2 regions of the Streptomyces sp. NPDC058576 genome follow, and region 1 is predicted to be linked to the other one. Evidence: riboswitches for the same ligand, from Rfam matches in the RefSeq annotation. Region 1 holds a riboswitch; the other holds the start of a gene.
What was found. Region 1 has a riboswitch for glycine ahead of gcvP (aminomethyl-transferring glycine dehydrogenase). Riboswitches for the same ligand answer to the same signal wherever they lie in the genome.
Positions count from the first base shown of each region.

Region 1 (10,688 bases):
CCCGGCGCGGCGACCGCCGCCCGGATCGGGCGGGCCGAGCTGCTCGCGGCCGCCGAGGTCGACGAGGAGCGGCTGGCCGAGTGGGAGTCCTACGGGCTCATCGTCCCGGCCCCCGAGGGTGGGTACGACGCCGAGATGGTGACCGTCGCCAAGCTGGTGGCGGATCTGGGCCGTTTCGGTCTGGAACCACGTCACCTTCGGGCCATGCGGGCCTCCGCCGACCGGGAGGCGGGTCTGGTGGAGCAGCTGGTCGCTCCCTTGCGCCGGCACCGTAATCCGCAGACCAGAGCCCATGCCGAGGCCACCGCGAACGAGCTCGCCGAGCTGTCCGTACGGCTCCACGCGGCCCTCGTGCAGAGCGCTCTGCGCAGCCGTCTGCACTGACCTCGGCGGAGCCCGACTACCCAAACATGGCGAGCACGTCCTAGGGTTGCTGTGTGAACGAGCTCGACGTTGTCGGTGTCCGGGTGGAAATGCCCTCCAACCAACCGATCGTTCTCCTGCGTGAAGTGGGAGGCGACCGGTACCTCCCCATTTGGATCGGTCCGGGGGAGGCGACCGCGATTGCCTTCGCCCAGCAGGGCATGGCTCCCGCCAGGCCGCTGACCCATGACCTATTCAAGGATGTGCTCGAGGCCGTGGGCCAAGAGCTCACCGAGGTCCGCATCACGGACCTCCGCGAAGGGGTCTTCTACGCGGAGCTCGTCTTCGCCAGCGGAGTCGAGGTGAGCGCCCGGCCCTCCGACGCCATAGCGCTCGCCCTGCGGACCGGCACGCCGATCTACGGCAGTGACGGCGTGCTGGACGATGCGGGCATCGCCATCCCCGACGAGCAGGAGGACGAGGTGGAGAAGTTCCGCGAATTCCTCGACCAGATCTCTCCGGAGGACTTCGGTACGAACAGCCAGTGACCGTCCCGCAGGGGTGCCGTCAGCGCATCCGAGAAGCCTTTCCCGGAAACGAGACACGGGAAACCACCCTCAGGGTGATTATCACTCGGCGTGCCGAGTGTGGCGATCGTTGACGCACCCCGAGTGACTGCCTACCTTCGAGTGGGCAGGTCAAGGACGGAGGTCGGCGTGAGAAGCAGCGGCGACGGTACGGCGGCGGGTGGGCCGTATCCGCAGCACGGCAGTGGAGCCGACCACGCCATCAGGCAGCCGGTTCAGCCGGCAGCGGTGGCAGCGGGCGGCGTGGCAGCGGCGAGCGATGCCGGCGACATCGGCTATCGCGGACCGACGGCGTGCGCGGCGGCGGGGATCACCTACCGCCAACTGGACTACTGGGCGCGTACGGGACTGGTCGAGCCCAGTGTGCGCCCGGCCTACGGGTCGGGGACCCAGCGTCTCTACAGTTTCCGGGACGTGGTCCTCCTCAAGATCGTCAAGCGGTTCCTGGACACCGGGGTGGCTCTGCAGAACATCCGCACCACGGTCCAGCATCTGCGGGCCCGCGGATTCCAGGATCTTGAGCGCATGACGCTGATGAGCGACGGGGCCACGGTCTACGAGTGCTCCTCGCCCGACGAGGTCGTCAGCCTGCTCCAGGGCGGGCAGGGCGTCTTCGGGATCGCCGTCGGCGTCGTGTGGCGGGACGTGGACGCGGCGCTCTCGCAGCTGCACGGCGAGCGGGTCGACACCGGCGAGACGCTCGTCGGCCACAATCCCGCCGACGAGCTGGCGCGGCGCCGCAACCGCGCCGGCTGAGCGCCCCGGACGGGCGGCGCGGCGCGGCAGTACGACGGACACGGGACGGTCCGGCACCCCACGGGGCGCCGGACCGTCCCGTTGTCAGTGCCATAGGGCAGCATCGACGGTGTGAGACCCGCGCCCACCATCCTCCACCTGGACATGGACGCCTTCTACGCGTCGGCGGAGCAGGCGGCCAAGCCGAGCCTGCGCGGCAAGGCGGTCGTGGTGGGCGGCCTCGGCCCGCGCGGAGTGGTCGCCACCGCCTCGTACGAGGCCCGGCGCCTCGGCGTGCACTCGGCGATGCCGACCGCGCAGGCCCGGCGGCTGGCGCCGAACGCGGCCTATCTGGTGCCCCGCTTCTCTCTGTACCGGGCGGTGAGCGACCAGGTGATGGAGCTTCTGGGGCGGCTGTCGCCCCTGGTGGAGCCGCTCAGCCTGGACGAGGCCTTCGTGGACCTGGAGGCGGGCGGAGTGGCGGACGACTCGGCTTCCGCCCGCGCGACGGGCGAGGGGCTGCGGGAGGCCATCCGCGCGGTGACCGGCCTCAGCGGATCCGTCGGGCTGGCCGGTTCCAAGATGCTCGCCAAGATCGCCTCCGAGGAGGCGAAGCCCGACGGGCTGCTGGTCATCGAGCCGGGCACCGAGCGCGAGCTGCTCGCTCCCAGGTCCGTCCGCATCCTGCCCGGGGTCGGCCCGGCCACCGGCGACCACCTCAGACGTGCGGGGATGACCACCGTCCACGACCTGGCCGAGGCGGGCGAGGCGGAGCTCGTACGGCTGGTCGGCAAGGCCCACGGCCACGGGCTCTACCGGATGGCGCTGGGCCTGGACGACCGGCCGGTGGTCGCCGAGCGGGACGCCAAGTCCGTATCGGTGGAGGACACCTTCGACGTGGACCTGCACGACCGGGTGCGGGTGCGCGCCGAGGTGGAGCGGCTGGCCGTCCGGTGCGTGGAACGGCTGCGCGGCGCCGACCGGTCGGGCCGCACGGTGGTGCTGAAGGTACGCCGCTACGACTTCTCCACCCTGACCCGCTCCGAGACCCTCAGAGGCCCCACGGACGACCCCACCGTGGTCCGTGAGGCGGCGGGGCGGCTGCTGGAGTCCGTCGACACCACGGGCGGCGTACGGCTCCTGGGGGTCGGCGTCACAGGTCTTGCCGACTACACCCAGGAGGATCTGTTCGCCCAGGCCGCCGACGCCCGGGAGCTCGCGCAGCGGGCACAGGAGCACCGGACGCCGGTCATGGAGGGCGGCGAGGAGGAGGCCGCCCCGGAGCCCGAGGCGGACAGCGCCGAACTGCTCGCCGCGCGGCGCTGGCCCGCCGGGCACGATGTGCACCACGAGGAGCACGGGCACGGCTGGGTACAGGGGAGTGGCATCGGCCGGGTCACCGTCCGGTTCGAGGAACCGTGGAGCGAGCCCGGCCGGGTCCTCACGTTCCGGATCGACGATCCGCTGCTGCGGCCCGCCGATCCGCTGCCGCTCGTCCGCGAGGCGGCCGACTACTCCTCCTGGCCCGCCAGCCTGCCGAAGTCCCGGTCGGAGGGCGTCGCATCCTCCGGAGGCGGGGAGTCCAGCCCGTAGTGGCGGTAGAGCTGCAGTTCCTGCTCGGGCGAGAGGTGCCTGCCGACGCCGAAGTCCGGCGCGCCCTTGATCAACGCGCGGTCGAAGGGGACGCGCAGCGCGTCCTCGACGAATTCGCTGGGCTCCAGCGGGACGAAGGCGTCCCTGCTGAACAGGCCGGTGCGCACGGCCGCCCACTCGGGCACACCCGTCGCGTCGTCGAGATAGACCTCATCCACCGTTCCGATCTTGGCGCCCTTGCGATCGAATGCCTTGCGGCCGATCAGGCGGCGCGGATCGATATCGGTCTGCACGGTGCCTCCCACTGGTCGCGGCTGCTCAGGGTGGTTCCTGTCGCCCCACCAGCACCACAGAAGTGCAGATCCGTGGTGTCGGCCACTCGAGAGCTCCGGCGCGGTGGCCGCTGGTAGGCTGGCAGTGGCTGCTGACCCCGTGCGGGAGAGTCCTCCGGTGCGGAATCCGGAGGCGCCGAAGGAGCAACTCCTCCCCGGAATCTCTCAGGCCCCCGTACCGCACGGTTGAGGTCACTCTGGAAAGCAGGGCAGTTCCGCGCGGGCGAAGGCTCGAACGGGCTCGACCCTCACCGACGGTGAAAGTCGGCACGCCTACGGGCGGGCCGGTGAAGCTCTCAGGTTGAGATGACAGAGGGGGAGGCCGTTCGGGCACCCGCGCCGTGGTGCCCCTCGCAGGTCGTGACAGACCAGGAGGCCTCCACCATGACCCCCCGTCGCACTCCGCTCTCCCAGCTGGAGCAGGGCATTCCGTTCGAGCAGCGCCACATAGGGCCCGACGCCGGGGCCCAGGCGAAGATGCTCGCCCAGGTCGGCTACGGCTCCCTCGACGAGCTCACCGCCGCCGCGGTGCCCGACGTGATCAAGAGCGCGGAGGCCCTGGGTCTTCCCTCGGCACGCACCGAGGCGGAGGTCCTGGCCGAGCTGCGGTCGCTGGCCGACCGCAACCAGGTGCTGGCCCCGATGATCGGCCTCGGCTACTACGGCACCTTCACGCCGCCCGTCATCCTGCGCAACGTCCTGGAGAACCCCGCGTGGTACACGGCCTACACGCCGTACCAGCCGGAGATCTCCCAGGGCCGGCTCGAAGCCCTCCTGAACTTCCAGACGATGGTCGCCGAGCTGACCGGGCTGCCCACCTCCGGCGCCTCCCTGCTCGACGAGGGCACCGCGGCCGCCGAGGCGATGGCCCTCGCCCGGCGCGTCGGGAAGGTCAAGAAGGGCGTCTTCCTGGTCGACGCCGACACCCTGCCCCAGACCGTCGCGGTCATCGAGACCCGCGCCGAGCCGACCGGCGTCGAGGTCGTCGTCGCCGACCTGAGCGACGGCATCCCCGCCGAGATCGCCGAGCGCGGCGTCTTCGGCGTCCTGCTCCAGTACCCGGGCGCCTCCGGTGCCGTGCGCGCCATCGAGCCCGTCATCGAGCAGGCCCACGAGCTCGGCGCGATCGTCACCGTCGCCGCCGACCTGCTGGCCCTCACGCTGCTCACCTCGCCCGGCGCGCTCGGCGCCGACATCGCGGTCGGCACCACCCAGCGCTTCGGCGTCCCGATGGGCTTCGGCGGCCCGCACGCCGGGTTCATGGCGGTCCGCGAGAAGTTCGCCCGCTCCCTGCCCGGCCGCCTCGTCGGCGTCTCCGTCGACGCCGACGGCAACAAGGCCTACCGCCTGGCCCTCCAGACCCGCGAGCAGCACATCCGCCGCGAGAAGGCCACCAGCAACATCTGCACCGCGCAGGTGCTGCTCGCCGTGATGGCCGGGATGTACGCGGTCTACCACGGCCCCGAGGGGCTGCGGACGATCGCCCGGCGCACCCACCGCTTCGCCGCGATCCTGGCCGACGGCCTGCGGAGCGCCGGCGCCGACGTCGTGCACGACGCGTTCTTCGACACCCTGACCGTGCGCGTCCCCGGCAAGGCCGCGGACATCGTCGCCGACGCCCGCGAGCGCGGGGTCAACCTCCGTCTCGTCGACGCGGACCACGTCTCCGCCGCCTGCGACGAGACCACCACCCGCGCGCAGATCTCCGCCCTCTGGGCGGCCTTCGGCGCCGAGGGCGACATCGAGGCGCTGGACGCCACGGTCTCCGACGCCCTGCCCGAGGGGCTGCTGCGCTCCGACGACATCCTGACCCACCCGGTCTTCCACCAGCACCGCTCCGAGACGGCGATGCTGCGCTACCTGCGCAAGCTCGCCGACCGCGACTACGCGCTGGACCGCGGCATGATCCCGCTCGGCTCCTGCACCATGAAGCTGAACGCGACCGCCGAGATGGAGTCGATCACCTGGCCCGAGTTCGGCGCGCTGCACCCCTTCGCCCCGGCCGAGCAGGCGCAGGGCTTCCTCACCCTCATCCGTGAGCTGGAGGAGCGCCTCGCCGAGGTCACCGGCTACGACGCGGTGTCCATCCAGCCCAACGCCGGCTCCCAGGGCGAGTTCGCGGGTCTGCTGGCCGTCCGGGCGTACCACCGGGCCAACGGCGACGACCAGCGCACCGTCTGTCTCATCCCCTCCTCCGCGCACGGCACCAACGCCGCCAGCGCCGTCATGGCGGGCATGAAGGTCGTCGTGGTGAAGACCGCCGACGACGGCGAGGTCGACATCGCCGACCTGCGCGCCAAGATCGAGCAGCACCGCGACGAACTGGCCGTGCTCATGATCACCTACCCGTCCACGCACGGGGTGTTCGAGGAGCACGTCGCCGACATCTGCGGCGAGGTCCACGACGCCGGCGGCCAGGTCTACGTCGACGGCGCCAACCTCAACGCGCTGGTCGGGCTCGCCAAGCCCGGCAAGTTCGGCGGCGACGTCTCGCACCTGAACCTGCACAAGACCTTCTGCATCCCGCACGGCGGCGGCGGCCCCGGCGTCGGCCCGGTCGGCGTCCGCGCGCACCTCGCCCCGTACCTCCCCAACCACCCGCTCCAGCCGGCCGCGGGCCCGGAGACCGGTGTCGGCCCGATCTCGGCCGCCCCGTGGGGCTCGGCGGGCATCCTGCCGATCTCGTGGGCGTACGTCCGTCTGATGGGCGGCGAGGGGCTCAAGCGGGCCACGCAGGTCGCCGTGCTGGCCGCGAACTACATCGCCAAGCGCCTGGAGCCGCACTTCCCGATCCTGTACAACGGCCCGGCCGGACTGGTCGCGCACGAGTGCATCGTGGACCTGCGCCCGATCTCGAAGGCGACCGGCGTCTCCATCGACGACGTGGCCAAGCGCCTGATCGACTACGGCTTCCACTCGCCGACCATGTCGTTCCCGGTGGCCGGCACGCTGATGATCGAGCCGACGGAGAGCGAGGATCTCGCGGAGCTCGACCGGTTCTGCGACACCATGATCGCGATCCGTGCCGAGATCGAGAAGGTCGCGTCGGGGGAGTGGAGCGCGGACGACAACCCGCTGGCCAACGCCCCGCACACCGCGGCCGCGCTCGGCGGCGACTGGGACCACGGCTACAGCCGTGAGGAGGCCGTCTTCCCGGCCGGGGTGTCCGCCGCGGACAAGTACTGGCCGCCGGTGCGCCGGATCGACGGGGCCTTCGGCGACCGGAACCTCGTCTGCTCCTGCCCGCCGCTGGACGCGTACGACGACTGAGCCCGCCTGTCGTAGGGCGTGCGCCGTGAGCGGCGTACGCCGGACATGCGTCGGGGCCGGTGCGGAGATCTCTCCGGGCCGGCCCCTTCTCGTACGACCGCTCTCAGGCGGCCTTCACCACGCGGCCGGCTGCCAGCGGCCGGTGCGGGGCGATGATCTGCCCGTCGGGCAGCAGTTCGCCGGTGTCCTCGAAGAGCAGGACGCCGTTGCACAGCAGGCTCCAGCCCTGTTCGGGGTGGTGGGCGCTCAGGCGGGCGGCCTCCCGGTCGGGTGAGTCGGCGGTGGGGCAGGTTGGCTGGTGCTGGCACATGGATGGGTTCTTTCGCTGCGTCGAGTCGAGTGTCCTGCGGCTGGATGAGGTGTTCATGGCCGCCCCCGTATCAGTCGGTCCGGTCCCAGTGTTGCCCTACGGGGAAGAATCCGCAGGGATTTCGCTGCAGCACCCGTACTCCTCCCATGACGCATCACCCGCGCGGACGGTTCAGCGCAACTGCACTGTCCCTTTGGGTGGTTCGGGGGGGCCGGATGGGGCTAGTCCGAGTGGGCAGCGCAGCGCCCCCGCAGTGAACCCCGCCGCGCCCGGCGTGCCGGGCGGATCGGGGCAGCCGCGGGGGCGGTGTGCCGGGACGGTGCCGGTCAGGCCGAGCTGAGGAGCGGCCCGGGCGCCACGCGCAGCGAGATGACGGGCAGCAGATCGGCGACGCGGTGCGGGCGATGGGCGGCGATGCCCGGCGGGGCCGGCGCCAGGGGCACCAGGACGTCCGTCGGCGCGAGCACCCCGCCGGCGGGATCGGCCTCGGTGTCGCCGTGCAGCCAGAGGGTGAGCATGTACAGCTCCGGGATGGACAGCAGCCGCGCCTGGCAGCCGGTGGCCGACGCCTCCGCCTGCCGGACGGCCAGCTCGGTCGAGGCGAGGTAGGGCCCCTCGAAGAAGTGCGAGAACGTCCAGCCGTCGGGGGTGAGCACGGTGTCCGCGGCGGCGACCGCGCGGCCCTCGCTCCTGATCAGGAAACGCCAGGCCGCGAGCCGGGTCAGGGGCGCCTCCCCGGTGGGAGCGATCCGGTCCAGCACATGCACCGGAAGCGGCAGTTCAGGGCTCAGCGGTCCCTGGACGGACCGGAGAGCGGAGGTTCGGGCTTCGCGGACGGCGGTGGGAGAACCGAGGGCCGCGAGAACGCTGCGCAGGGCGGGCGCGGGAGCCGGAGGGACATGCAGCGGCATAGTGGGTCGCCTCTCACTTCGGAGACACGGTGGAGCTTGGGCGGGTGCAGACGGCGCTGTCGGCGTGCGGGCCAGAGGAGGCCGGTGACGGGCGAGTCGTATCAACTCTCTGCCTCGTTGAGCGGAGTTTATATGACGCGTGTTCACACAGTGTTTCCGCTAGCAGTCGCGGATATGTCGCACAAGGCGTCATCCAGCCTTCGAAACGCGGTATTCCTGATGATTTGGTCTGCCGCGGTCGACGTCGACCTGGCACTCTTCCGATGGCACGGACGGCCGAAACTCGTCGGCGTTTCCACCACGCATGCACCGGCTGAAAATGCCGGGTGCCGCATGCCGGGGGAATGTGCCTCCGGTCTCCTTCAACCAGACTATCGGGTATCGGAGGCCCGTGGGGGCGTTACGGATCACTCTCGCTGGGCATTATCGATCGTGATGCGAGCGGCCTGGGCCGCGGGCCGCCCACGGGAGGAGGGACCCCTCGATGGGGGAGAAGGTCGTGGCGGGAGCCTTTGACCTGTCCGATCGACAGGCGTACCGCACGAAGCTCAACCGGTGCCTGGAGGGGCTGGGCAGACTCCTGGCGGAGCGGAGGTTCGACCGTCCGCGGAACCTGATGGGGCTGGAGATAGAGCTGAATCTCGCGGGTTCCGACGGGATGCCTCGGATGATGAATCAGCAAGTGCTCCAGCGCATCGCGAGCCGGGATTTCCAGACCGAACTGGGGATGTTCAATCTCGAAGTGAATATCGTTCCGCACCGCCTCGGCGGCCGCGTATTCGATCAGCTCTCGGAGGAGTTGCGGACCGGCCTCGCCTATGCCCACCGCAAGGCGGGGGAGGTGGACGCGGGGATCGTGATGATCGGAATCCTGCCCACCTTGGGGGAGCACGACGTGGTCTCCGCGAATCTCTCGGACGTGGACCGCTACACCCTGCTCAACGATCAGATGGCGGCCGCCCGGGGGGAGGAATTCGCCCTGGATATCGAAGGCGTCGAGCGATTGGTCTGCACCTCGCCCTCGATCGCCCCGGAATCGGCCTGCACCTCGGTGCAACTGCATCTCCAGGTGACCCCGGCCAGGTTCGCCGACGTCTGGAACGCCGCCCAGGCGATCACCGGCGTCCAGATCGCGCTGGGCGCCAACGCGCCCTTCCTGTTCGGCAAGGAGCTGTGGCGCGAGTCCCGGCCGCCGCTGTTCCAGCAGGCCACCGACGTACGGCCGCCGGAGCTGGCGAACCAGGGCGTGCGCCCCAGGACCTGGTTCGGGGAGCGCTGGATCGGCTCCGCCCACGAGCTGTTCGAGGAGAACCTGCGCTACTTCCCGCCGCTGCTGCCGATCTGCGACGACGAGGATCCGCTGGAGGTGCTGGACGAGGGCGGGGTGCCCGCGCTGGGCGAGCTGGTGCTGCACAACGGCACCGTCTACCGCTGGAACCGCCCGGTGTACGGGATCGCCGACGGCGTTCCCCATCTGCGGGTGGAGAACCGCGTGCTGCCCGCCGGGCCGACGGTCACCGACGTGATCGCCAACGCCGCCTTCTACTACGGGCTCGTGCGGGCGCTCGCCGAGGAGTCCCGGCCGGTGTGGAGCCGGCTGCCGTTCGAGGCCGCCGAGGAGAATTTCACCGAGGCCTGCCGGCACGGCATCGAGGCCGAGCTGCTCTGGCCGCGCCCGGGTCGCTCCGGCGGGCTGGCCAGGATCCCCGCCGTACAGCTGGTGCGGGAGGAGCTGCTGCCGCTGGCCGCCGCGGGCCTGGACGCCTGGCACATCGAGCCCGCGGACCGGGACCACTATCTCGGCGTGATCGAGGAGCGTTGCAAGCGGCGCGTCAACGGGGCCTCCTGGCAGGTCGCCACGTACGACCGGGCCCTGGAGGCCGGGCTCGGGCGGGAGGCGGCACTCGCGGCCATGACACGGCGCTACGCGGAGCTGATGCACGCCGGGGAGCCGGTGCACACCTGGCCGGTGGGCTTCCCGGCGCCCTGAGGGCCCCGCTCGCGGGTGAGTGACGGGGCCGGCCCGTGGCCCCGTCACCGCTGTGCGGCGTGCGGCCCGGGGGATCTCCGGGAACCGTCACTCCTGTGCGGCGCGGCCGTTCTGGCCCGCCGCCATGATGGCCTGGAGGATCACCGCCTGGATCTCCGCCGGGTCGCTCACCTCGTAGCCGTCGCCGCCGGTGACCCGGGCGATCTCGGCGACCTCGTCGCGGTCCGCGTCCGGGCCCACCGCGATCGCGATGACCGGGACGGGGCGCTCCGGGTCGACGAGTTCCTTCAGCTCCGCTACGAGCCCGCTGCGCGAGATGCTGTTCGTGTCCTGGTTGGAGCCGTCGGTGAGAATCACCAGGGCGTTGAACTTGCCCTTCACATACGTCGACCGGGCCTCCTTGTACGAGGCCAGCGTCGTGTCGTACAGCCCCGTCGCGCCGCCGGGCACCGGCCGCAGCCCCGCGAACGCGGCCGTGAGTCTCTCCCGGTGGGTGCCACCGCCCTCGGCCGGGTCGCCGAGCCGTTCCGTCTCCATGAGCCGCCGGTAGTCCTTCTCGCCGTCCAGCGTGGTGGCGAACTCCCACAGCCCGATCTC
Region 1 covers NZ_JBHXPF010000033.1:6,991-17,678, forward strand. The annotation lists gene ACFWRV_RS22375 (MerR family transcriptional regulator) at 1-384, shown strand, start outside; gene ACFWRV_RS22380 (bifunctional nuclease family protein) at 438-911, shown strand; gene ACFWRV_RS22385 (MerR family transcriptional regulator) at 1,080-1,706, shown strand; gene ACFWRV_RS22390 (DNA polymerase IV) at 1,818-3,278, shown strand; gene ACFWRV_RS22395 (PRC-barrel domain-containing protein) at 3,197-3,571, opposite strand; glycine riboswitch at 3,704-3,801, shown strand; gene gcvP (aminomethyl-transferring glycine dehydrogenase) at 3,995-6,880, shown strand; gene ACFWRV_RS22405 (DUF5999 family protein) at 6,984-7,190, opposite strand; gene ACFWRV_RS22410 (hypothetical protein) at 7,517-8,101, opposite strand; gene ACFWRV_RS22415 (glutamate--cysteine ligase) at 8,586-10,091, shown strand; gene ACFWRV_RS22420 (substrate-binding and VWA domain-containing protein) at 10,179-10,688, opposite strand, start outside.

Region 2 (10,688 bases), on a different contig from region 1:
GCTGAAAGACGCGAACGCGCTGGTCAGGGCCCATCTGTCTAGCATTCGATGATGTTCACCGCGAGCCCGCCCCGCGCCGTCTCCTTGTACTTCACGCTCATGTCGGCCCCGGTCTCCTTCATGGTCTTGATGACCTTGTCGAGGGAGACCTTGTGACTGCCGTCGCCCCGCAGCGCCATCCGCGCCGCGGTGACCGCCTTCACCGCCGCCATGCCGTTGCGCTCGATGCAGGGGATCTGGACGAGGCCGCCGACCGGGTCGCAGGTCAGGCCCAGGTTGTGTTCCATGCCGATCTCGGCGGCGTTCTCCACCTGCTCGGGGGAGCCGCCGAGCACCTCGGCCAGGGCTCCGGCCGCCATCGAGCAGGCCGACCCCACCTCGCCCTGGCAGCCGACCTCGGCGCCGGAGATGGAGGCGTTCTCCTTGAAGAGCAGGCCGATCGCGCCGGCCGCCAGGAGGAAGCGCACGACGCTGTCCTCCTTCTCGGCCTCCGTGCAGCCGCTTGCCGCGAAGTTCATGTAGTAGTGCAGGACGGCGGGGATGATGCCCGCGGCCCCGTTGGTGGGGGCGGTGACGACGCGGCCGCCCGCCGCGTTCTCCTCGTTGACCGCCATCGCGTAGAGGGTGATCCACTCCATCGCGTGTGCCTGCGGGTCGCCCTCGGCGCGCAGCTGGCGGGCCGAGTTCGCGGCGCGGCGGCGGACCTTGAGACCGCCGGGGAGGATGCCCTCGCGGGACATGCCGCGCGAGACGCAGGCCTGCATGACGCGCCAGATGTCCAGCAGCCCCGAGCGGATCTCCGCCTCGGTGCGCCAGGCCAGCTCGTTCTCCAGCATCATCGAGGAGATGGACAGGCCGGTCTCGCGGGAGAGCCGCAGCAGTTCGTCGCCGGTCCGGAAGGGGTGTTTCAGGACCGTGTCGTCCGGGACGATCGGATTCTCCCCGGCCACCGCGTCCTCGTCGACGACGAAGCCGCCGCCGACGGAGTAGTACGTCTTCTCCAGGAGCGGGGCGCCCTCGGTGTCGTACGCGAAGATCGTCATGCCGTTGGCGTGGTACGGGAGCGCCTTGCGGCGGTGCAGGACCAGGTCGTCGTCGAAGGCGAACGGGATCTCGTGCATGCCGAGCAGATTGATCCGGCCGCTGGAGCGGATCTTCTCGACCCGGCCGTCGGCGGACTCCACGTCCACGGTCTGGGGCGACTCGCCCTCCAGGCCGAGCAGGACCGCCTTGGGCGTGCCGTGCCCGTGGCCGGTCGCGCCGAGGGAACCGTACAGCTCGGCCCGTATCGAGGCGGTGTGCGCGAGCAGGCCCTCGTTCTTCAGGCGGCGCGCGAACATCCGGGCGGCGCGCATCGGGCCCACCGTGTGGGAGCTGGACGGGCCGATGCCGACCGAGAAGAGGTCGAAGACCGAGATGGCCACGGGAGGACTCCTTGGGGGGTGGGAAGACGCCGTTGTCTGCCTGGGTGGTGCGGGAAACGGGCCGGTGGTGCGGTACGGGCCGGGGTGAGGCCCGCGGGACAGGTGGGGCAAAAGGTGGAGCGGGGGACATGGGACGGGGCACCACGCTCACCTTGTTCAGTGTGCGCGGTGCCCCGCCCTTTTGCGCAGAACCGCGGGCCAGGTGCTACTTCAGGCCGGGGTACAGCGGGAACTTCTCGGCCAGCGCGACCACGCGGGCCTTGAGGTCGTCCGCGTCGTAGGACGGCTTCAGGGCGGCGGCGATGATCTCCGCGACCTCGGTGAAGTCCTCGGCGCCGAAGCCGCGGGTGGCGAGCGCCGGGGTGCCGATCCGCAGGCCCGAGGTGACCATCGGGGGACGCGGGTCGTTCGGGATGGCGTTCCGGTTGACCGTGATGCCCAGCTCGTGGAGCCGGTCCTCGGCCTGCTGGCCGTCCAGCGCGGAGTTGCGCAGGTCGACCAGGACCAGGTGCACGTCGGTGCCGCCGGAGAGGACGGAGACGCCGACCTCGGTGACGTCGGCCTGGACCAGGCGCTCTGCCAGGATCCGCGCGCCGTCCAGGGTGCGCTGCTGGCGCTCCTTGAACTCCTCGCCCGCCGCAATCTTGAACGAGACCGCCTTGGCCGCGATCACGTGCTCCAGCGGGCCGCCCTGCTGACCCGGGAAGACCGCCGAGTTGATCTTCTTGGCGAGCTCCTGGGTGGAGAGGATCACGCCGCCGCGCGGACCGCCGAGGGTCTTGTGCGTGGTGGTGGTGACGACGTGGGCGTGCGGCACCGGGTTGGGGTGCAGGCCGGCCGCGACCAGGCCCGCGAAGTGCGCCATGTCGACCATCAGGTACGCGCCGACCTCGTCCGCGATCCGGCGGAAGGCGGCGAAGTCCAGCTGGCGCGGGTAGGCGGACCAGCCGGCCACGATCAGCTTCGGCCGGGACTCCTTGGCGAGGCGCTCGACCTCCTCCATGTCCACGGTGCCGCTCTCGTCGACGTGGTACGGGACCACGTTGTAGAGCTTGCCGGAGAAGTTGATCTTCATGCCGTGGGTCAGGTGACCGCCGTGGGCCAGGTTCAGACCCATGATCGTGTCGCCCGGCTTCAGCAGCGCGAACATCGCGGCCGCGTTCGCCTGGGCGCCGGAGTGCGGCTGCACGTTCGCGGCCTCGGCGCCGAACAGGGCCTTGATCCGGTCGATCGCGATCTGCTCGACGACGTCGACGTGCTCACAGCCGCCGTAGTAGCGGCGGCCGGGGTAGCCCTCGGCGTACTTGTTGGTGAGGACGGAGCCCTGCGCCTCCATGACCGCGACCGGAGCGAAGTTCTCCGAGGCGATCATTTCGAGGGTGGACTGCTGACGGTGGAGCTCGGCGTCGACGGCGGCGGCGACGTCCGGGTCCAGCTCGTGGAGGGAGGAGTTCAGAAGCGACATCAGGGGGTCCCTTAAGGTCTCAGTTGCCGGAGAACGCGGTGTACTCGTCGGCGGAGAGCAGATCGGCCGGCTCCTCCGCGACGCGCACCTTGAACAGCCAGCCGCCCTCGAAGGGAGCGGAGTTCACCAGCGAGGGGTCGTCCACGACGTCCTGGTTGGCCGCCGTCACCTCACCGGTCACCGGCGCGTACAGATCGCTGACGGACTTGGTCGACTCCAGTTCGCCGCAGGTCTCGCCCGCGGTCACCGTGTCGCCGACCTCCGGGAGCTGGGCGTAGACGACGTCACCGAGCGCGTTGGCCGCGTACTCCGTGATGCCGATGGTGGCCACGCCGTCCTCGAGGGCCGACAGCCACTCGTGCTCCTTGCTGTACCGCAGCTGCTGGGGGTTGCTCATGACCTGAATTCTCCTGTACGCGGGGGAGTGCTGATGAACGGTGGTCTTACGGTGTGAGACGCGACGGCGTGACGTCAGTGACGCCCGAAGAGCCCGGCTCGTCCCGGGATATCACTTCTGGCGCTTGTAGAACGGCAGCGCGACGACCTCGTACGGCTCGTGCGTGCCCCGGATGTCCACGCCCACGCCCTCGGTGCCCGGGGCGGCGAAGGCCGCGTCCACGTACGCCATGGCGATCGGCTTGCCCAGGGTCGGGGACGGGGCGCCGGAGGTGACCTCGCCGATCACCTGGCCGTCCGCGACCACCGGGAAGCCCGCGCGCGGGACCCGGCGGCCCTCGGCGATCAGGCCGACCAGCTTGCGCGGCGGGGCGCTCTCGGCACGCTCGGCGGCGGCCCGCAGCGCCTCGCGGCCGACGAAGTCGCCCTCCTTCTCGAACTTCACGACCCGGCCCAGGCCCGCGTCGAACGGGGTGAGCGCGGTCGTCAGCTCGTGCCCGTACAGCGGCATGCCCGCCTCCAGGCGCAGCGTGTCCCGGCAGGAGAGCCCGCACGGGATCAGGCCGTGCGGAGCGCCGGCCTCGGTCAGCGCCCGCCACAGCTGCTCGGCGTGCTCGGGCGCGACGAAGAGTTCGAAGCCGTCCTCGCCGGTGTAGCCGGTCCGGGCGATCAGCGCCGGAACCCCGGCGACCGTGCCCGGCAGGCCCGCGTAGTACTTCAGCCCGTCCAGGTCGGCGTCGGTGACGGCCTTCATGATGGCGGGCGACTCGGGGCCCTGGACCGCGAGCAGCGCGTACGCGTCGCGGTCGTCGCGCACCTCGGCGTCGAAGCCGCTGACGCGCTCGGTGAGCGCGTCCAGCACGATCTGGGCGTTGCCCGCGTTGGCGACGACCATGTACTCGGTGGCCCCCGCCTCACCGAGCCGGTAGACGATCAGGTCGTCCACGATCCCGCCGTCCTCCTGGACGATCATCGTGTAGCGGGCGCGGCCGCTGCCGACGGTGGCGATGTTGCCCACGAGCGCGTAGCTCAGGAAGGCGGCCGCCTCCGGCCCGGTGACGGTGATCTCGCCCATGTGCGACAGGTCGAAGAGACCGGCCCGGGTGCGTACGGCGTTGTGCTCGTCGCGTTCACTGGCGTACCGCAGGGGCATGTCCCAGCCCGCGAAGTCGGTCATGGTGGCGCCGAGCGAGCGGTGCAGTGCGTCGAGGGCGGTGAGACGGGGGGCAGTGCTCATGGATACGGCTCCAGGGCATGACGACGTCAGGACGAATCCTCCCCATCTGTCATCGGAACCTGAGAGGTTCGCCGATAGCCCCTGGCGGGGTATGCCCCTGGGGGGCGCCCGGTTCAGGGGGCTCGGCTTGCACCTTGGGTGGAGCCGCTGGGCGGCTCGCTTTTCAGATCTGCCTCATCCACGCGGTACGGGGCCTGAGAGATTCAAGGGAGGATCTTGCTCCTTCGGCGCCCGGCTCACACTGTGGCCGGAACTCTCCCGCGCGGATTCGAACGGCCGGTATGCAGTTGGCGGGGTCATCATCGCACGCATTGGGGGAGAGTGGGGGGCCAGGTCCCCACGCAGGTGAAGACGGCGAGGTCGGTTGTGCCGTATTGCCTTTTCTTTACACTTCAGGGGCAGGCGAGGGTGACCCGACGGCAGGGGGATGGGCGATGACGGTGCAGCGGTCGGTACCGACCGCGGGGGTCGCGCACGGCGCGATGCCCGCACAGCCCGGCGCACCCGTGCGGGAGCTGCTGGGGACCCGCGCGCCGGTCGTACGCGATCTGCGCGGGCGCACGGGCTACGGCCCGCACAGCCTCGATTTCGCCGCCTGTGACATCGTCGTGGTCTCCGGACTCCCCGGCAGCGGGAAGTCCACCCTCATCCGCCGGGCCGTGCAGGCCCGGGCCATCGACTCCCAGAACACCCGCGACCGCTGGTCCGCCGCCCTGCCCCGTTTACTCCCCTACGCCCTCTACCGCCCCCTGGTGCGCGCCGCGCACTACCTCGGCCTCTGGAACGCCCTGCGCTCCGGCGAATCCGTCGTCGTGCACGACTGCGGCACCCAGACCTGGGTACGCCGCTGGCTCGCCCGGCACGCCGTGAGCCGGGGCCGCACCCTCCATCTGGTCCTGCTCGACGTGACGCCCGAGGTGGCCCGGCAGGGGCAGCGCGAGCGTGGTCGCGGCGTCTCCGGCTACGCCTTCGCCCGTCACCGGCACGCGGTTGCCCGGCTGCTCCGCGACACCGAACAGGGCCTGCTGCCCGCCGGCTGCACCTCCGCGGTGCTGCTCGACCGCGAGGGCGCGGGGACGCTCGGCCGGATCTCCTTCACGGACGCCTGAGCCCCGGCCGCCCGCTCCGGTTAAGGTGCTGGCCGGAGCAGAGGCCGCCGCGCGCGGCCGAGGCGGTGGAGAGAGGGCACAGAAGCAGTGGACATTCCGGTACCCGCACCGGCGCATCCCCAGCAGGGGTGGCCCGCCAACGAGCTCGAAGAGGTGCTGACGGCCTCGCTCGGCGTCCCGGACGCGGGCGGCCGCCTCGTTGAGGTGCTGGGCCGCAGCTCCGTCTGGGTGCCGCTGCCGAACGGCGGCACCCCCGCGAGCGCGGACCTCGATCTGCCGATGATGGAGATCGACGGCGCGGCCTTCGTCCCCGTCTTCAGCTCCGAGGCCCAGTTCCTCAGCTGCGTCGGCAGCCATCTGTCCTTCGCCGTCGCGCCCGCCCGCGACTTCGCCCGGGGCCTGCCCCCGCAGGTCGGCATCGCCGTGAATCCGGGCGGCGCCGTCGGCATACCGCTGCCGCCGCCCGCCGTCGCCGAACTCTGCCGGGCCGGCCGCACCGCCCTGGACGGGCCCGCCACCGGCGGCCGGGTCCGGCTGTTCGAGCCGGACTGGCAGCACGACCCGGTCGACTTCCTCACCGCGGTGTCCGAGGAGTTCGAGGCCACCGCAGTGGTGAGCACCGCCCGCCGGGCGCTGGCCAGCATCGAGGGCGGCGACCCGGTCCTCTTCGTCGGCGTCGAGTTCGCCACCTGGGACGGAGCGGGACAGAGCGCCCCCATGGACGCCATCGGCCGCGCGCTCGGCCGGGTCCAGGTGCCCTGGCCGGTCAACCTGGTCCTGCTCGACGTGGCCCAGGACCTCGTCGGCGACTGGATGCGGGAGAAGGTACGCCCGTTCTACCGGCGCGAGGGCCACTGATCCATCGGCGCGGGGGTCCGGGGGCCGGGCGCCGTCGGACCAGGGCGTCAAGTCGGTGTCAGAAGTGGCGCATAAGCTGGTTTGATGGCGTGGTCGCTCCCCTGTGCCCGGGGGCGACGGCGTGAAGGCGACGGATCGACGAGGGGCGGAACCCAGGGTGAGTGCGTCAGGCACTGCGGCGGCCGGCAAGGTCGAGCACCTGCTGCGCCAGGTGACCCCCGGGCGTTACGACGCCTACGAGGCGCTGCTCGCCGCGGTCGCCGAGGGCCGGATCTGGATGCTGCTCTGGCACGGCACGGCCGGCTCACCCGACGCCCAGTACGGAAACATGGAGATCGACGGCCTGGGCTACGCCCCCTGCGTCACCTCCGCCCAGGAGCTCTCCGCCAGCGGCTGGAACCGGGCCCACGAGCTGGTCACCGGGCGTGACATCGCCCGCGCCCTGTTCCCGGACCGCTGGGGCGTCTGGCTCAACCCGCACGCCCCCGGCGGCGGCGTCGGCATCCCCTGGCTCGACCTGCGCCGCATCGCCACCGGCCTGGACCGGCTGCCCGCCGGACCGCTCCGCCTGTCCGAGCCCGCCATCGAACTGCCCCAGTTCTACGCCCTGCTCACCCAGAACGCCCACCGCACCCCCGCGATCCGCTCGCTGCGCCGCGCCTGGGTGCACCCCGCGGTCGGCGTCCCGTATCTCGCGATCGGCCTCGACCTCTACGACACCGGCCGCGCCTCCGTCGAATCGGTGCGCGAGATGATGCGCCAGTCGGTCGGCGCGGTCCCCGAGGGGCTGCCCGTCTCCACCGTCGCCCTGTCCGACGAGTACGACCCGGTCGGCATGTGGCTGCGCGCGAACGCCCGCCCCTTCTACGACCGCGAGGCCCACGCCCCAGCAGGCCCGCCGTCGGCCGCCGCCCCCGGCTACGGATACCCGCCCCTTCCCCGCTGAGCTGCGACGGGCGGCAGATCCGGCCATCGGGTGGCGAACGCCCGCTGATGTCCGGCTTGTTAACTCGCACCGGGAGGATGTCCCGGAACTGGACGGTTTGTTAACTGTCCGGGTCTCGACTAGGTCTCACCGCTATCCGGACTGTTCTCTTGCGGCAGGCACCGTCTGTAGTGTGCGGCCATCAAACCTCACCACATGGCGAACCAGGGGTGGACCCATGCGAATATTCAAGTCCCGGGCTGTCCGGGCGATCACGACAGCGGTCGCTGTCGGTCTGATCGCCACGGGCTGTTCCAGCGAGCGGGACGAGGGCGGCTCCAAGGGGGGCGACAAGGACACCTTCGTCTTCGCCGGAGCCGGTGACCCCGGTTCTCTCGACCCGGCCCTCGCGAGCGACGGCGAGACGTTCCGCGTCACCCGGCAGGCCTTCGAGGCGCTCCTGGAGCACGAGCCCGGCGGCAGCAAGCTCGTCGGCGGTCTCGCCGAGAAGTGGGCGAGCGACGAGGCCGGCAAGGTCTGGACGTTCAACCTGCGCCAGAACGTGAAGTTCCACGACGGCGAGGCGTTCAACGCCGCCGCGGTCTGCGCGAACTACGACTACTGGTTCAACTGGAAGGGCACGTACCAGTCCAGCGCGGTCTCCTACTACTGGCAGACCATCATGGGCGGGTTCGCCAAGAACGAGGACCCCGAGACGCCCAAGCCGAACTACAAGTCCTGCACCGCCAAGGACGACAACACGGCTGTCATCGAGGTCAACGAGCCCTCCGCGAACCTTCCGGGCGGCTTCTCGCTCCAGGCCCTGGCGATCCACTCGCCGAAGGCCCTGAAGGAGTACGCGAAGCAGGACGCGAGCGCCAAGGGCGACGCGATCACGTACCCGAAGTACAGCCAGGAGGCCGGCACGGTCGCCGGCACCGGCCCGTACAAGATCACCAAGTGGAACAAGGGCAACAAGGAAGTCTCCTTGCAGCGCTTCGACGACTACTGGGGCGCCAAGGCCAAGGTGAAGAACCTGGTCTTCCGCACCATCTCCACCGAGGAGACCCGCCGCCAGGCGCTCCAGGCGGGTGACATCGACGGTTACGACCTGGTCGCGCCCGCTGATGTGACGACGCTGGAGAAGGAGGGTTACGAGGTCCCGACCCGTGACGTCTTCAACATCTTCTACGTCGGCATGAGCCAGTCGGCGAACCCGGCGCTGAAGAAGCCCGAGGTCCGTCAGGCGATCACGCACGCCATCGACCGCGAGAACCTCGTCAACACCCAGCTGCCCGAGGGCGGCAAGGTCGCGACCCAGTTCATGCCCGACACGGTCGCCGGCTTCTCGGACAAGGTGAAGACGTACCCGTTCGACACCGCCAAGGCGAAGGACCTCCTCAAGCAGGCCGGCGAGGAGAAGCTGAGCATCGACTTCTGCTACCCGACCGAGGTCACCCGCCCGTACATGCCTGCCCCGCAGGACATGTTCGAGCTGATGAAGGCCGACCTGGAGAAGGCCGGCATCACCATCAAGCCGAAGGCCATGAAGTGGGCCCCGGACTACCTGGACGCCACCGAGGCGGGCTCCTGCGCCCTGCACATGCTCGGCTGGACCGGTGACTTCAACGACGGCTACAACTTCATCGGCACCTGGTTCGCCGGACCGGACAAGCAGTGGGGCTTCAAGGACGAGAAGGTCTTCGACGCCGTGAACGCCGCTTCCGAGATCGCGGACCCGGCCGGTCGCACCGAGGCCTACAAGAAGGCCAACGAGGCGATCGCGGAGTACGTCCCGGGCGTGCCGATCTCGTCGTCGCCGCCGGCCATCGCGTTCGCCAAGAACGTCAACCCGCCGAAGGTCTCCCCGCTGACGCAGGAGAACTTCGCCGAGTACACCTTCACCTAATCGCACCCCAGCGGTACCGCCGGCCCCCACCCACCTGGTGCCCGGGCGGACCCGCATCGACGCACGTGAGAAAGGGGCATGCGGGGTGCTGCGACTCGTCGTAAGAAGACTTCTCCAGCTCATTCCCACCCTGCTCGGCCTGTCGGTTCTGCTGTTCCTCTGGCTGAACCGACTGCCCGGCGGACCCGCCACAGCGATCCTGGGCGAGCGGGCCACCGAAGCCGAAGTAGCGAGAATCAACCGCGCACTCGGGCTCGACGAGCCGGTGCACGTCCAGTACTGGCGGTTCCTCAAGCGCATCTTCGAGCTCGACCTCGGAACCTCCACCCAGACCGGACAGCCGGTGTGGGACGAATTCACCCGCGCCTTCCCCGCCACCGTGGAGCTGAGTCTCGCGGCGATCCTCATCGCCGTCGTCGTCGGCATCCCGATGGGCTACCTCGCGGCCAAGCACCGCGGCGGCTGGCTGGACGTCGCCTCCGTCTCCGGATCGCTGCTCGGCATCTGCATCCCGGTCTTCTTCCTGGCCGTACTGCTGCGCGGGATCTTCTCCGTACAGCTGCAGTGGTTCCCGAGCCAGGGGCGGCTCGACTCCGGCATCGACGCCACCGACGTCACCGGATTCGCCGTCCTGGACGGCCTGTTGACCGGCGAGTTCGACGCGAGCTGGAACGCGATCATGCACTTGATCCTGCCCGCCGTCGCGCTGGCCTCGATCCCGCTCGCCGTCATCGTCCGGATGACCCGCGCCAGCGTCCTGGAGGTGCTCGGCGAGGACTACATCCGCACCGCCGAGTCCAAGGGCCTCGACAAGAAGACCGTGCGGGGACGCCACGTGCTGCGCAACGCGCTGCTGCCCGTGATCACCGCGGTCGGCCTGCTGACCGGCAGCCTGCTCTCCGGCGCGGTGCTCACCGAGTCCGTCTTCGACTTCGGCGGCCTCGGCTCCTTCATCCGTACCGCGATCGACGGCCGCGACTACCCGGTCCTCGTCGGGTTCATTCTCTTCATCGCGATGGTGTACGTGCTGATCAACCTGCTGGTCGACCTCGCGTACAGCATCATCGACCCGAGAGTGCGGGTGCACTGACGTGACGATCCTGACCAACAAAGCAGACAAGATCGACCGTCTCGCGGAGCTGACCCAGAGCTCCGAGACCGTCACCGGCACCAGCCTGTGGCGCGAGGCGTTCCGCCGGATGCGCTCCAGCAAGATGGCGATCATCGGTGCGGTCATCATCGGCGCGTTCGTCCTCATCGCCATCGTCGGGCCGTTGGTGGCCCCGCACGGCGCCACCGCGCAGAACTGGCGCAGCGAGGTCTTCCCCAACCAGGGCAAGTTCGTCGGCATGCGCGGCGAGAACT
Region 2 covers NZ_JBHXPF010000010.1:101,542-112,229, reverse strand. The annotation lists gene ACFWRV_RS11120 (L-serine ammonia-lyase) at 39-1,424, opposite strand; gene glyA (serine hydroxymethyltransferase) at 1,630-2,889, opposite strand; gene gcvH (glycine cleavage system protein GcvH) at 2,909-3,286, opposite strand; gene gcvT (glycine cleavage system aminomethyltransferase GcvT) at 3,398-4,522, opposite strand; glycine riboswitch at 4,696-4,793, opposite strand; gene ACFWRV_RS11100 (AAA family ATPase) at 4,957-5,631, shown strand; gene ACFWRV_RS11095 (enhanced serine sensitivity protein SseB) at 5,719-6,489, shown strand; gene ACFWRV_RS11090 (enhanced serine sensitivity protein SseB C-terminal domain-containing protein) at 6,647-7,435, shown strand; gene ACFWRV_RS11085 (ABC transporter substrate-binding protein) at 7,653-9,323, shown strand; gene ACFWRV_RS11080 (ABC transporter permease) at 9,409-10,413, shown strand; gene ACFWRV_RS11075 (ABC transporter permease) at 10,415-10,688, shown strand, end outside.
Region 2: another riboswitch for glycine. It lies ahead of gcvT (glycine cleavage system aminomethyltransferase GcvT); the one in region 1 lies ahead of gcvP (aminomethyl-transferring glycine dehydrogenase).